DNA from 3 places in the Alteromonas sp. B31-7 genome. Region 1 is predicted to be linked to each of the others. Evidence: predicted binding sites of a transcription regulator. Region 1 holds the regulator's gene; each other region holds the start of a gene.
What was found. The regulator sigma-54, encoded in region 1, starts transcription at its own class of promoters, with help from an activator protein. The targets are predictions, from matches to a motif close to GTTGGCACGNNNNTNGNNT.

Region 1 (4,180 bases):
TAATTGCACCAGTTGAGTAGCCGCTCTGGCGTGCAGGCCAAGCTTGTTCACAATGGTAAGTGTTTTTTCAATGGTCATTACTGATTCAATTCTCTATGTCGAAGTTGCACGTCAGGGTGCAAATCGCTGAAAGTCTTTGCCAATGTCTGGGCGATAAACACAGAGCGATGCTGGCCTCCGGTACACCCTATGGCGATGGTTACATAACTTCTGTTGTTACGCTCTAAGTGGGGAAGCCACGTGGTAATGAGGTTTTGAATTTGCCAAATAAACTTGGTCACCACCGGTTGAGAGCCTAAAAATACTTCTACGGGGGCATCTAACCCTGTCAGGTGTTTTAAATCAGGCTCCCAATGAGGGTTAGGGAGAAAACGGGCGTCGAAAACATAATCGGCATCTTTAGGAATACCATGTTTGAAGCCAAAGGATTCAAATACCAATACCAGGCGAGAACTCTTTTTACCTAAAATTCGCTCACGTATTAATTCAGCAAGTTGGTGAATGGTCAGTTTATCGGTATCTATGTATAAGTCTGCTCGTTCAATCACAGGAGCGAGTAAAGCGGCTTCTGCTTTAATAGATTCAGACAAAGACTTATTCAGTTTTGCCAATGGATGTAATCGTCGGGTTTCACTAAAGCGTTTGACGAGAATGTCGTCACTGGCATCAATGTAGACGATGGTCATGGACCAAGAAGAGGGAAGGTAGTCGAGTATTTCAACTAAATCGTCTGGGTTTTTGGGTAGGTTACGTACATCAATACTTACAGCAACTTGATCGTATTCGTCGACTACCGTATGGGTAAGGGTAGGTAATAAATTGACGGGGATATTATCTACGCAATAATACCCTAAATCTTCCAGTGCCCGTAAAGCAACAGACTTCCCTGACCCCGAACGACCACTAATAATAATTAGTTTCAATTGGCCTCTCCCTTAAGATGGCATTAGAGTTAGCTTAGCGCTGCAATAATATCGTCGCTATTGGTGGCACGCCTAATTGCCTTCACGGTCTCTTTGTCACTCAATTTACCTGCAACCGTGGCTAGGGTTTGTAAGTGCCCCTCGGTTTGCTCTTCTGGAACCAATAAGGCAAAGAAAATATCTACCGGTTGGTTGTCCAGCGCGTCAAAGTTGATGGCAGGGTTACTAGTTACAATAATGGCGATAACACTTTCCAATCCTGCCAGTCGACCATGAGGCAGTGCAATACCATTTCCAATACCCGTACTGCCCATTCTCTCGCGGTTCAATAGGCTCGTGAGTACTGTCGTTTCATCAATATTATCGTTGTTTTTGGCAGCGATATTACTGATGATCTCTAGAATTCGTTTTTTGCTGTTACATTGAACCGCACATTCAGTGCGGTCCAAACTTACGATTGCTTGAATTTCCATAAGCGTGAGTTAATGCTTTTTCAGCTTTTCCTTATGCTTTATGACTTGCCTGTCTAGTTTGTCAACCATGCTGTCTATTGCTGCATACATATCAGTATTTTCAGAGGAAGCAAAAACCTCAGCGCCACTTAAATGCATGGTCGCTTCGGCTTTCTGATTAAGTTTTTCAACATTGAGAATGACATGCACATTAGAAATGTGATCAAAGTGCCTCTCTAGTTTGCTGAACTTGGTATCGACATAATTACGCAAAGAGTCGGTGATTTCGACGTGATGACCAGTAAGGTTGATTTGCATATTTCGTCTTCCTTATATTTATGAGCCAGTTAAAGTAAGCTCTTTCGCTGGTTAGACGGTGGAATCGACAATGATTCCCGGTATTTTGCTATTGTCCGCCGGGCGACTTTAATGCCCTGTTCGGCCAACAATTGAGCAATCTTGCTATCACTTAGTGGCTTGCTTGGCGTTTCAGCCGCTACAAGCTTTTTAATCAGCGCGCGGATGGCAGTAGATGAACACTCACCCCCAGACTCCGTGGCAACGTGACTAGAAAAGAAGTACTTCAATTCAAATATCCCACGTGGGGTATGCATATACTTTTGCGTGGTGACACGTGAAATGGTGGATTCATGCATATCAACCATTTCAGCAACATCGTTAAGCACCATGGGCTTCATCATTTCAGGGCCATGTTCAAAAAAGCCCATTTGTTGCTGCACAATACAATTAGCAACCTTCATCAAGGTGTCGTTTCTTGATTCAAGACTTTTAATAAACCATTTTGCTTCCTGCATATGAGAGCGAATGAACTGCGAGTCGCTACTATTTTTCGCTCTTCTGCTCATGGCCGCATATTGCTGGTTCACACTAAGTTTAGGCAAGCTATCTGGATTAAGTTCAACCACCCAACGACCACTTTTCTTGGTGACCGAGACATCGGGTATAACATACTCAGGCTCTTTAGTGATAAGAGCGCTACCTGGGCGAGGATTCAATGTTTGCAACAAGCGCATAGCTTCGCGTAATTGATCTTCTTTAAGACGGCTTTTACGCATCAGCGTACGATAGTCTTTGCTACTGAGTAGGTCTGAGTATTCTTCTATCAGTTGTTTGGCTTCTTTTAACCAAGGCGTATCATCTGAAAATTGGCGAAGCTGAACCATCAAGCATTCTTGTGGTGTACGCGAGCCTGAACCAATAGGATCGAACATCTGAATACGTTTTAATACGCATTCCACTTCGTCTAATTCAACCGGCTCCTCCATATCTTCGGAGTTGACAGACTCTAAAATGTCGTCAAGGGTGACGGTAAGATAACCAGACTCGTCAATTGAATCGATAATAGCCGTTGCGATGGCACGGTCAGTATCTGAAAAGTGGGTAAGACGCATTTGCCATAGCAAATGTGCTTGAATGTCTTCGGTGGTTTCGCCTTGGAAAATCTGCTCATCGTCATTATTCGAGGGCCCAGGGGCGGGTGCAGAAGACGCTGAGTAATATTCGTCCCACGTGCTGTCTATGGGTAATTCATCAGGTAGGTCATTCTTCTCTAATGCGTCACCGGCTTCAAGCGTATCGCTTGATGCGGTAGTAACGGCGTCTTGAGCGACGTCATCCCCGTCGATATTGTTTTTCTCTAATTGAGGCTCATCACTGCCTTCTTCTACTTCAAGTAGAGGATTTGAGTCTAGGGCTTCCTGGATCTCCTGTTGCAGGTCGAGCGTTGACAGCTGCAGCAGTTTTATCGCCTGCTGTAGCTGAGGTGTCATGGTAAGTTGTTGACTGAACTTTAACTGTAAAGATGGTTTCATCTACGTCTTATTTACTGTGCTCTTATTGTGAATATACCAGGTGCATAATTTGAAAAATGACAATTCTGTTACATTAACTATAGCCTGAATTGTTCACCTAGGTATACATCCCTTACTTTTTGATTACTTAAAACCTGCTCTGCCGTTCCTTGGGCTATTAATTCACCGTGACTCACAATGTAGGCTTTTTCACATACATCCAATGTTTCTCGTACATTGTGGTCTGTAATGAGGATACCGATACCTCTATCACGAAGGTGCTGTATTATCTTCTTTATATCATTAACCGATATAGGATCAACACCAGCAAATGGTTCATCGAGTAAAATAAATTGCGGATTGGCTGCTAGCGCACGCGCAATCTCTACGCGACGGCGTTCTCCACCTGATAAACTCATTCCTGTACTATTACGTATATGGTTAATATTAAATTCATCAAGAAGGGCGTCGGCTTCTTCTTCCTGTTGTGATGAATTTAAATCTTTTCGTGTCTGTAAAATCGCCATGATGTTTTCAAACACGGTTAGCTTGCGAAAAATAGAGGCTTCCTGTGGCAGGTAGCCAATGCCCTTACGTGCGCGTTCGTGCATAGGCTGGTGGGTGAGCTCACCATCATCAATGGTGATTTTTCCCTTATCTAGTGGCACAAGACCCACAATCATGTAAAAGGTGGTGGTTTTACCTGCGCCGTTAGGGCCTAGTAAGCCCACGATTTGCCCGGTTGAGACCGACAAACTAACGTCTCTCACTACTTGGCGAGATTTATAGGCTTTGGCTAAGTTACTTGCGCTTAGTGTTGCCATGGTTAGTTATCGTCCTCGTTATTCTCGTCTTCTTTCGCCTTCTCATCGGTCAGCTTGCGAATCGCTTCTGGTCGAAAAACGGTGGTCACTCTGCCTTCATCATTGTCACCGCTGCCGGTGGCAAGAAGCTGTTCGGTAATCATGTCAAAGGTGATTTTATCGCCTTTCAC
Region 2 (4,180 bases), 540 kb from region 1:
TAGAAACAGAGGTATGAACAGGCAGTACTTCGGCAATCGACCAAGGCTGACGACCATATTCCGCCACAAACCACCCTGCTTCACAGGCTATCCAAGGTAGCGGCAAGCCATACAACGCCGACTTTAATAGCCAGCGTGGCTGAGTAATCTTATGTTTAGTGCTGAAATAGAAAGCGCAAACAAACAAAGCAAGCATGATAAAGCCAGCCGCAACCATGATACGAAAACTCCAAAAGAGGGGCGCTACAGGGGGAATGCTGTAGTCAACAGCTTGCTGAATTGCCGCTTCAGAAGGGGTAGCTACATTATCGGTAAAAGGCTCTAGCAGCATGGCATACCCTAAGCTGTCTTTATGCGCCTCGAAGGTGGCGACTTGTTGCTCAGATGCGGTTCCGCTGCGCACACTATCGAGCAATTCATAGGCTTTAATTCCCGCTAAAATTCGCGCTCTATTTTCTGCTTTTATTTCTTTTATTCCTTTCACTTCTTCGGTTAACGAGCGGGTGGCGATAATCCCCATCGCCCATGGAATTTGAACGGCATATTCCGTTTCCTGGGTTTCATCATTAGGCAAACCAAAGAGTGTAAAAGGCGCGGGCGCGGGATGTGTATCATATTCCGCTTCCACAGCAGCCAACTTCACTTGTTGGACATGGCCGAGTTCATATCCGCTTTCATCCCCTAACACAATGACGGAAAGCGTCGCGGCCAAGCCAAAACTTGCCGCAATGGCAAATGAGCGTCGTGCGAAGGCGATATGTTTATGATTGAGCAAGTAGTAACTGGAGATGGCGAGCACAAACATAGCACCGGTGACATAACCTGCTGATACCGTATGAACAAACTTAACTTGGGCTACTGGGTTAAATACCACTTCCGCAAAGCTTGTCATTTCCATTCGCATTGCTTCGAAGTTAAATTCCGCCCCAATGGGATACTGCATCCAGCCGTTAGCGATTAATATCCATAAGGCAGAGAAATTTGAACCAATGGCAACTAACCACGTTGCCATAAGGTGCTTTACCTTCGACATCTTGTCCCAGCCGAAGAAAAACAACCCCACAAAGGTAGACTCTAAGAAGAAGGCCATCAGCCCTTCAATGGCAAGCGGCGCACCAAAGATATCCCCCACATAGTGTGAGTAATACGACCAGTTCATACCGAACTGAAATTCCATGGTTAAGCCTGTTGCCACACCAATTGCGAAATTAATCCCAAACAACTTTCCCCAAAACTGCGTCATTTGTTTGTAAATCTCTTTGCCCGTCATCACATAGACAGACTCCATAATGGCAAGGAGAAAGCTTAGTCCTAGGGTTAGGGGTACGAATATAAAGTGGAACATTGCGGTTAACGCAAACTGCCACCGCGATAGTTCTACTAACGTATCGCTCATGGGTGATCTCCCTCATCTTTTAAGTGTGCTGGAAGCGCCCAATGTGGATGGGCGCAGTTTCTCTACAGAAGGGCGCAGAGCATTCTCTGTTCCAGTCTTGCAGTAAAAGTACATAAAATAGGTTTTTGCCCTAACTACAGGGATTTCCTACTGTGCGGGAGAATTATGGCATGCGCGGAAAAAGCGAATTTTGATCCAACGCAAGATAACCTTTACTAACTACGCCAAAATTGACAAACAAAGTGCCATATTTGACACAAGTCCCATTTTTATCCTTATACCCCTGTGTTCTAAGGCGTATATGTCAGGGTAAATGCTCCTCGTAACGTGCCAATATCGAACCCCATAGCTTCGTCCTCTGGATAGGCGTCATCAATTGCAGCCTGCACTCTTGGGGCTACAGACTGGCCATGGCATGCCGTGCATATTTCGTCAGTTTTTATGGCTTTCAAGTATCTAAATTCACCTGTCGCGCTATCATAATGGGAGGCTTCAAGTGGTCCATCAAATTGAGCCGATAATTGATTAGAAAACGCGATAAGTTGTTCTCGTTCCCAAGCATCAGGGGTATTGGCTGGGTTGCGTACCCGCAGGGCCGTGCGCCCAACAGTCCAACCATTACCACTAATGGCTTTAGCTATCGGCCCAGCCTCTAATTTACAAGCCTCAATCCCCTTGACCAAACCACCTTGACCAATAGCTTCTTGCAAACGCGCTTTTAATGCACCGCCTAAGGCTTTCGCATGCTGCCGCGCGACAAGGGTTCTCGCCTTTAAATCGCCCACGGATTCGCTTTCTATCGTTACATTGGACGCAAAAGCAAAAGTAGTACTTAGCGCAAATATACTTAAGGGTAAAATTAACGTTACTTTCATCACTTGATTTCCTCTCTTATTCACAGATATCGGCTATCGAGATTAGTTGCTAATGCAAGGCCCACTAAACCTCGCTATGGCAATCCACAACAATGTTTATGCCAATATGATAGTCTTTAATTAATAAAACGAGGCTAAACCAATGTAGGGCAGCAAAGGTATGAATATCTCCATCATTCAGGGAATGATCGATGCTATTGATAAACCCGCAATTTTCATCAACCAAGACTATGTAATAGAAGCCGTTAACAAGCCCTATAGAGATACCTATCCTGTTACCATTAAGCTGGGCTTCAGTACCTGCTACCAAGTCTCTCACCGCAATAGCAAACCATGCGATCTGTGTGGTGAAAACTGCCCAATGGAGCAAGCCAAAGAAACAGGGAAAACCGCCAGCGTGGTGCATGTTCACGCCACCAATGAAGGGCAAAATTACTGCGATATTCGTATGAAGCCTATCATTGATGGCGAAGGAGAACTCCTTGGTTACCTAGAGATACTCGACAAACTAGCTTACGCCTCAAACACCTCATCCGAAGGAAAGATGGTAGGCGAATCTGATGCGTTTAAGGCTATGTTGAGCAAAATCAACCGTGCTGCCAACTCAAATATTTCTGTGCTTTTACACGGCGAAACCGGTACGGGAAAGGAACTCGTCTCTCACGCACTTCATAGCAGTAGTCATCGCGCTGAAAAACCCTTTGTCGTCATTGAATGTACAGGCCTAACTGATGCGCTATTCGAATCTGAGTTATTCGGTCATGAAAAAGGCGCCTTTACCGGCGCAGTAAATAAAAAGAAAGGGTTGATAGAAACGGTTGAGGGCGGCACGCTATTTCTCGATGAGGTAGGTGATATCCCTCTTGCTATGCAAGTTAAACTCTTACGCTTACTAGAAACGCAAACATATCGGCCAGTAGGAAGTATAGCCATTAAAAAAGCAAATTTTCGCTTAATTTGCGCCAGCCACAAAGATTTATTGGAGCTTGTTAATGCTGGAAAATTTCGCCACGACCTATATTATCGAATAGCTGGGCTCTCGATTCATTTACCTCCATTACGTGAACGCAATAATGATATTGTTTTGCTAGCAAAACATATATTAAATACATTAGGCAGCGATAAAACCTTGTCCCAACCTACTTTAGCTGCACTTAAGAAGTATACATTCCCCGGCAACATAAGGGAGCTTAGAAACATAGTTGAGCAAGCAATTCTAATGGCTGATGATAGAATCATTGAGCCTAGCGATTTACCTGAATATGTCTGCGCATCGACACAGCAAACGGCTCACTTATCACCACAGGGAGAAAAAGACATAATGACGCTAGCGGAAGTCGAAGCACATTATTTGAAAGATAAAGTCGATGTCTACACCGGCAATACTGAAGACTTAGCCGATGCGTTAGGAATAAGTGTGCGAACGTTGTACAGAAAATTACAAGCATTAAAAATAAACGCTCCTTAGTGCAAAAAATTTACTAGCAAACACCTAATCTCTAACGCTATTATACGATGCTCATATTTTTGATAGTTTTAAAGGCTCGTTATTAAAACGCTTATCACCTTTTCTGTGTGTATGGTTCTACTAATGCAAAATGCATTGGCGATCGGGCTGTCTGCCTATTCGATGAACAAAGCACATGAACAAGTGGACGGTGGCCTGAGCGATATTGAGCTTATATGTACCGGCAAAACTATGCGTTATGTGTCCGTTAGCGCCTCTGAATTGGCCGGTGAATTCGTTTTTGTCAGCCCTGAATTAGTTAAAACGCCCCCTCAAAACATCGACTGTACCAATGGTACGCTAGCCGATTTACCCAGTTATACTTCCGTGAAATACGATTTACAGGTGAGTGTTCTCTTTCAGCGCTTCTATGCGCTTACTGAGTCACTCGTTCAGCGCCCC
Region 3 (4,180 bases), 260 kb from region 1:
AAAATGAACAGAGGGGCTTGTCATCTCTAAGTCACTGATCTATTGTAGTGCGTGCAGGGATTGCAGATTGGTTACAGGAGGTTTTGTTGCGGGTTTATCTGGCAAAACGTCAGTATCGATAATAAGAGACGACTAATGAATCGTTCTTCAAAAGGGTTTGGCTTAACCGGAGTGGCTGTGGCTGTTGTGCTGATGTTTGTAACTGCTGTTTTTAGCACTTCAGCAAAATCTGACGAAGCTCCTTCAACGCTAAGTGTGCAGTCTTCAGTTAAGTAGTCTGAAAGTAAAATTCTAAGGGCAGTTTTCGCAAGGAAACTGCCCTTAATCAATTCTGTATCATCATGTATTCTTTACATGACAAAATCATTACCTTTTCCGGTTTTTTTCTCTATTAATCAATTTTTGTTGAGGATGTTTCTTCAGCAATACATAAGTAGCACCAAAACCACCGTGCATGGGTTGTGCGGTATGAAAGGCAATGACTTCCTCGAGTTCCCGAAGCCAATGATTAACATAGCTTTTCTTTAAGGCAGGAAATGGCTTGCTGTTTTCTCCAGTACCGTGCTGGATTAATAGCGCTCTTACCCCTTTTTCGTGGCTTGATATTATCGATTGGTAGAGTGCATCACGGCTTTGCTCAATGTTTAAAGCTTTAAGTGATAAAGTGTATTCCAGCGGGTATTTGCCCATACGCAGCTTCTTAAATACCCCATCTTGGATCCCTGGTTGCTGAAAACATATAAAGTCACTCGGCGGGACAGGTTTAACCCCTTCTAAACTTAACGGGTTGGTTAGCTTTTCACGGGTTTTATTTTGCAAAGCTGCACGCTTTTGCTTTTCTGCGAGCGCTTTTTCTGGATCATGTAATAAAGCCTTATCGCCTGATGCAATAGGTTTAACATCCTGCATTTCTGCAAAAAACGAGTCGACATCGTCATGCTCTAGGTGGGTCATCGTGTCTCCCGATTAGCCTGTACATTGTAATGGGCGAACAAGTTGTCTGCACGCATCTTTGTTATACGCTCGTTCTACTTCAGAGGATGACAAAAACATGCGTGTGACGTGAAAAAGGTAGTCGCTAGAGTGGCGTCCCCACCGCGACTCGAACGCAGATCTAAAGCTTAGGAGGCTCTTGTTTTATCCAGTTAAACTATGGGGACTGAGTATATTGTTATTATACGAGAGTCTCGCTCAATCGGAACCCTTGGTTTAAAACAATTTTGCAATATTGAAGTAAATTGTCGTTAGTCTGACAATGGCAACAATTCACTGGGACATATACTTATGTTGAGGTGGCTTGCTACCAAATATATGGTATTCCTAGATTGGTAATATTTATAATATAAAAAAACAAAGATTTAGGTTTTGGTAGATGCAGCTTGATTCTACTTTTTTATAACGAAGTCGTTCTCTTGAATGTTAATGATGACGTTAGCGTCTTTATGGCGAACTTGTGCAGAATTGCTATACGCCGATTCAACGATAAAAACTCCCGGATAAATATTATATTGTAAGTAGGTTTCGCCACGACCATCTGTAAATTGCCGTGTTTGATAAATATATAGCTCATCATTTGGCATTACGCCATTATCTCTGCCTAAAGAAACGGTGACATTTGTATTATTGGCTTGTAGCACCCTGCCGGTAAGGGGTTGGCAAGAGGTGGTTTCTTCAAGGTCGACAATGAATTTTGCCACTTGCTTATCAATCGCTTTTCCGTAGGCGGTTGACCAAAACGATTGTGAGTATTCGTCTAATTCAGCAAAGCGATCAAAGGGCCAAGTATCTTGTGTTTGGTATGTTCGTTGGAATAGCTTACCGCCGTTAAGGCCATCGTAAACGGCGACATCAAAAGCGAAATAGCGGGTAGCGTCTTCATCGGCCCAAAAGGCCAACCGAGAAGGGGGCTCTCGGGTCACGCTCAGGTCGGTAATTTCCCCTACTAAAACAAATTGAGCGTCAGCCACTTTTGCTAGCTCTCTAACATTGGCGGGCAACGTAGATGGAGACCAGTAGGTAGTATAAGGTGCAATATAGGACAATTTGGCGTGAGTGCCATGAGTGTCCATCAGCGTAGCTAAGTGACGGGTAAACGCAGCAGGAAAGTCGGCGATTTGTCCATCTAAAAGGTGCTCTCTATTGGCAACAGAGAAATAGCTACTAGCAACGTGCTTGGTGTATTCACTGGCTTTACATATTTGTTCTTTTGGAAAAATGTCAGCACGGATGGTAACGGTAACATAGTCGCTATGCCACACTTCATCCACAAGCTCTACTTGGTTTACTTCACCTGTGCTACTAATAGTAATATCTTCGCTTTCTAATAAGCCGTTGGTTAATTGCTGAACACTGTTTATCGATGCGCCAGCAAACAACAGGGCCTGTTTAAGCGCTTCCTCAGTGGCGGCTTTGCGGGCGCTATGTTTATCGCCCTTCATTATAATTGCCTGGCCTTTAGCTTCGTACCAAACGGCATTTACTTGCCCTACATATAATGCCAGTAGGCAAATAAGCGCCATGAATATGCAATGCGAAGACTTATTTTTCTGTGCGAACACAAGCGCCCCTCAGCTTAGTTTTACGTTGCTCTAAAGCATTTTACCTTGCGCTATTGCTCTACCCAGGCGGAGTGGTTGTTGTCCGCATGCGCTGGGTGTCAAAAAAGCTTCACCACACAAGGTTATTTTCATATACAGATGAGTGTAAGCGAATAGAGTGCCAAAAATACAAAATGTGATGAAGACAGCGGTCACCATCGGTGGTTTGGTCTCTTTCATTAAGTGTCAATTCACTGACTTTCACATTTAGGCGCAAACTTTGCTTTCAGTTTTAGTCACACGTGATAAAGCACGTCAACCGCTTGGCTGTCACCTTGGGTTTAACCTTATCGATGCAGTCAAACTAACTCAGTTCAGTCTATTGCGTTAGCGAGAGTGTGTCAGCGTGAATAATAGCGGTTTATCAGTCAAGTAGGATGGTCATTTTAAGGTTACCAATATGAAAATGGTGAAAAGGCGTATTAAGCATTCGGTGAAGTTGCTGACATCAGTATTGGTTAGCGCCAGTATTTTGTCTGGATGCAGCCTGTTTGTAGACAAACATGTTGAATGGGAAACCGTGGAGCCGGAATCTTACCCTACACTGACGGCGGTGGGGTATGCGCCCATTGCTTCTCAGCGTGGAGAAAGCGAAACCGTTAAAATGTTGATGGCAATTAAAGCGTCAAAGTTAGAGGCGTATCGAGAGCTTGCTGAGCAAGTGTATGGGCAACGTATCGAGGGAAGTCAATCACTCTCAAGCCTTGTTGTATCAAATGAAACCTTAAAGGCGTCAGTAGAAGGTGTCATTCGCGGGGCAAAAATTATAAAAAGCTATCCGGTTGGTGAAGATACCTACGCCACAGAATTAGAATTAGACATGCAGCGGGTATACGACATTTACCTTTCAACGGCAAAACCTCGACGAATTAAAGACATTAAATATTACTAGCCGTTAGCTTCAAGCGTCATGAGAAGAAATAGAAAAAGGGTGCAATATCAATTGCACCCTTTTTCTTTAAAGATCGAGGAGTGTGAAAAATACTAGGCGCTTACACCTGAACCTAAACGCCCACCGTTGGGCTTGCCTTTTTTGTCATAGGTTAGGGATTCTTTTGCGCGCACTTCTAACATAAGATTACGTAAGTGAGTCAGACGAAGCTGACCTTGCTCCACTGCCTTTTGGTTGACACTGGTTTTATACTTACATTCATCTAATATCTGAGCCGCCGATTGCATTAAGCTTTCTGCCTCTTCAGGCAAGCTACTCGATTTTTTCTCTGCTTGATAAACGGGCTCAATTTGCCTATCTGCAGCTTGAATCGCTTCAAGTAGCTCGGCTTTTTGTTCCAGCAAACTCGTTAGTGCTTCAGCATCACGGGCACTTATCAAGTGAAGTTCCTGCTCAAGTAGTTGCGCTAATTGAGACAAGTTTTCAACTTGTTGCTGTAATGCTGAGGTAAGTGTGCTGGTCATAATCACCTAACTAAATGTTAATGCAACTGTGGTTAATCGGCGCCAAAAATCTCTGATTCAGCCTTGGCGATTTTATTGGCTAACACTTCAGGGTTAACCTTGTACTCGCCGCTTTGAATCGCTTTTTTAAGGCGATCTACTTTTTCCTGATTAACAGGCGCTTCAGT

Region 2: a site for sigma-54 is predicted at 2,359-2,377, ahead of IUA53_RS18740 (Tll0287-like domain-containing protein). Genes of this name have one in related genera too.
Region 3: a site for sigma-54 is predicted at 2,705-2,723, ahead of IUA53_RS15170 (flagellar assembly protein T N-terminal domain-containing protein). Genes of this name have one in related genera too.

Annotation. Positions count from the first base shown of each region.
Region 1 is NZ_CP065233.1:3,740,044-3,744,223, reverse strand. Features, by position in the region: gene IUA53_RS16355 (HPr family phosphocarrier protein) at 1-78, opposite strand, end outside; gene rapZ (RNase adapter RapZ) at 78-923, opposite strand; gene ptsN (PTS IIA-like nitrogen regulatory protein PtsN) at 953-1,396, opposite strand; gene hpf (ribosome hibernation promoting factor) at 1,406-1,693, opposite strand; gene IUA53_RS16335 (RNA polymerase factor sigma-54) at 1,723-3,207, opposite strand; gene lptB (LPS export ABC transporter ATP-binding protein) at 3,285-4,010, opposite strand; gene lptA (lipopolysaccharide transport periplasmic protein LptA) at 4,013-4,180, opposite strand, start outside.
Region 2 is NZ_CP065233.1:4,279,606-4,283,785, forward strand. Features, by position in the region: gene IUA53_RS18735 (cytochrome ubiquinol oxidase subunit I) at 1-1,396, opposite strand, end outside; gene IUA53_RS18740 (Tll0287-like domain-containing protein) at 1,687-2,271, opposite strand; gene IUA53_RS18745 (sigma-54 interaction domain-containing protein) at 2,432-3,739, shown strand; gene IUA53_RS18750 (hypothetical protein) at 3,863-4,180, shown strand, end outside.
Region 3 is NZ_CP065233.1:3,481,741-3,485,920, reverse strand. Features, by position in the region: gene IUA53_RS15185 (hypothetical protein) at 136-276, shown strand; gene smrA (DNA endonuclease SmrA) at 367-954, opposite strand; tRNA gene IUA53_RS15175 (tRNA-Arg) at 1,085-1,160, opposite strand; gene IUA53_RS15170 (flagellar assembly protein T N-terminal domain-containing protein) at 1,386-2,519, opposite strand; gene IUA53_RS15165 (LPP20 family lipoprotein) at 2,998-3,489, shown strand; gene flgN (flagellar protein FlgN) at 3,582-4,013, opposite strand; gene flgM (flagellar biosynthesis anti-sigma factor FlgM) at 4,046-4,180, opposite strand, start outside.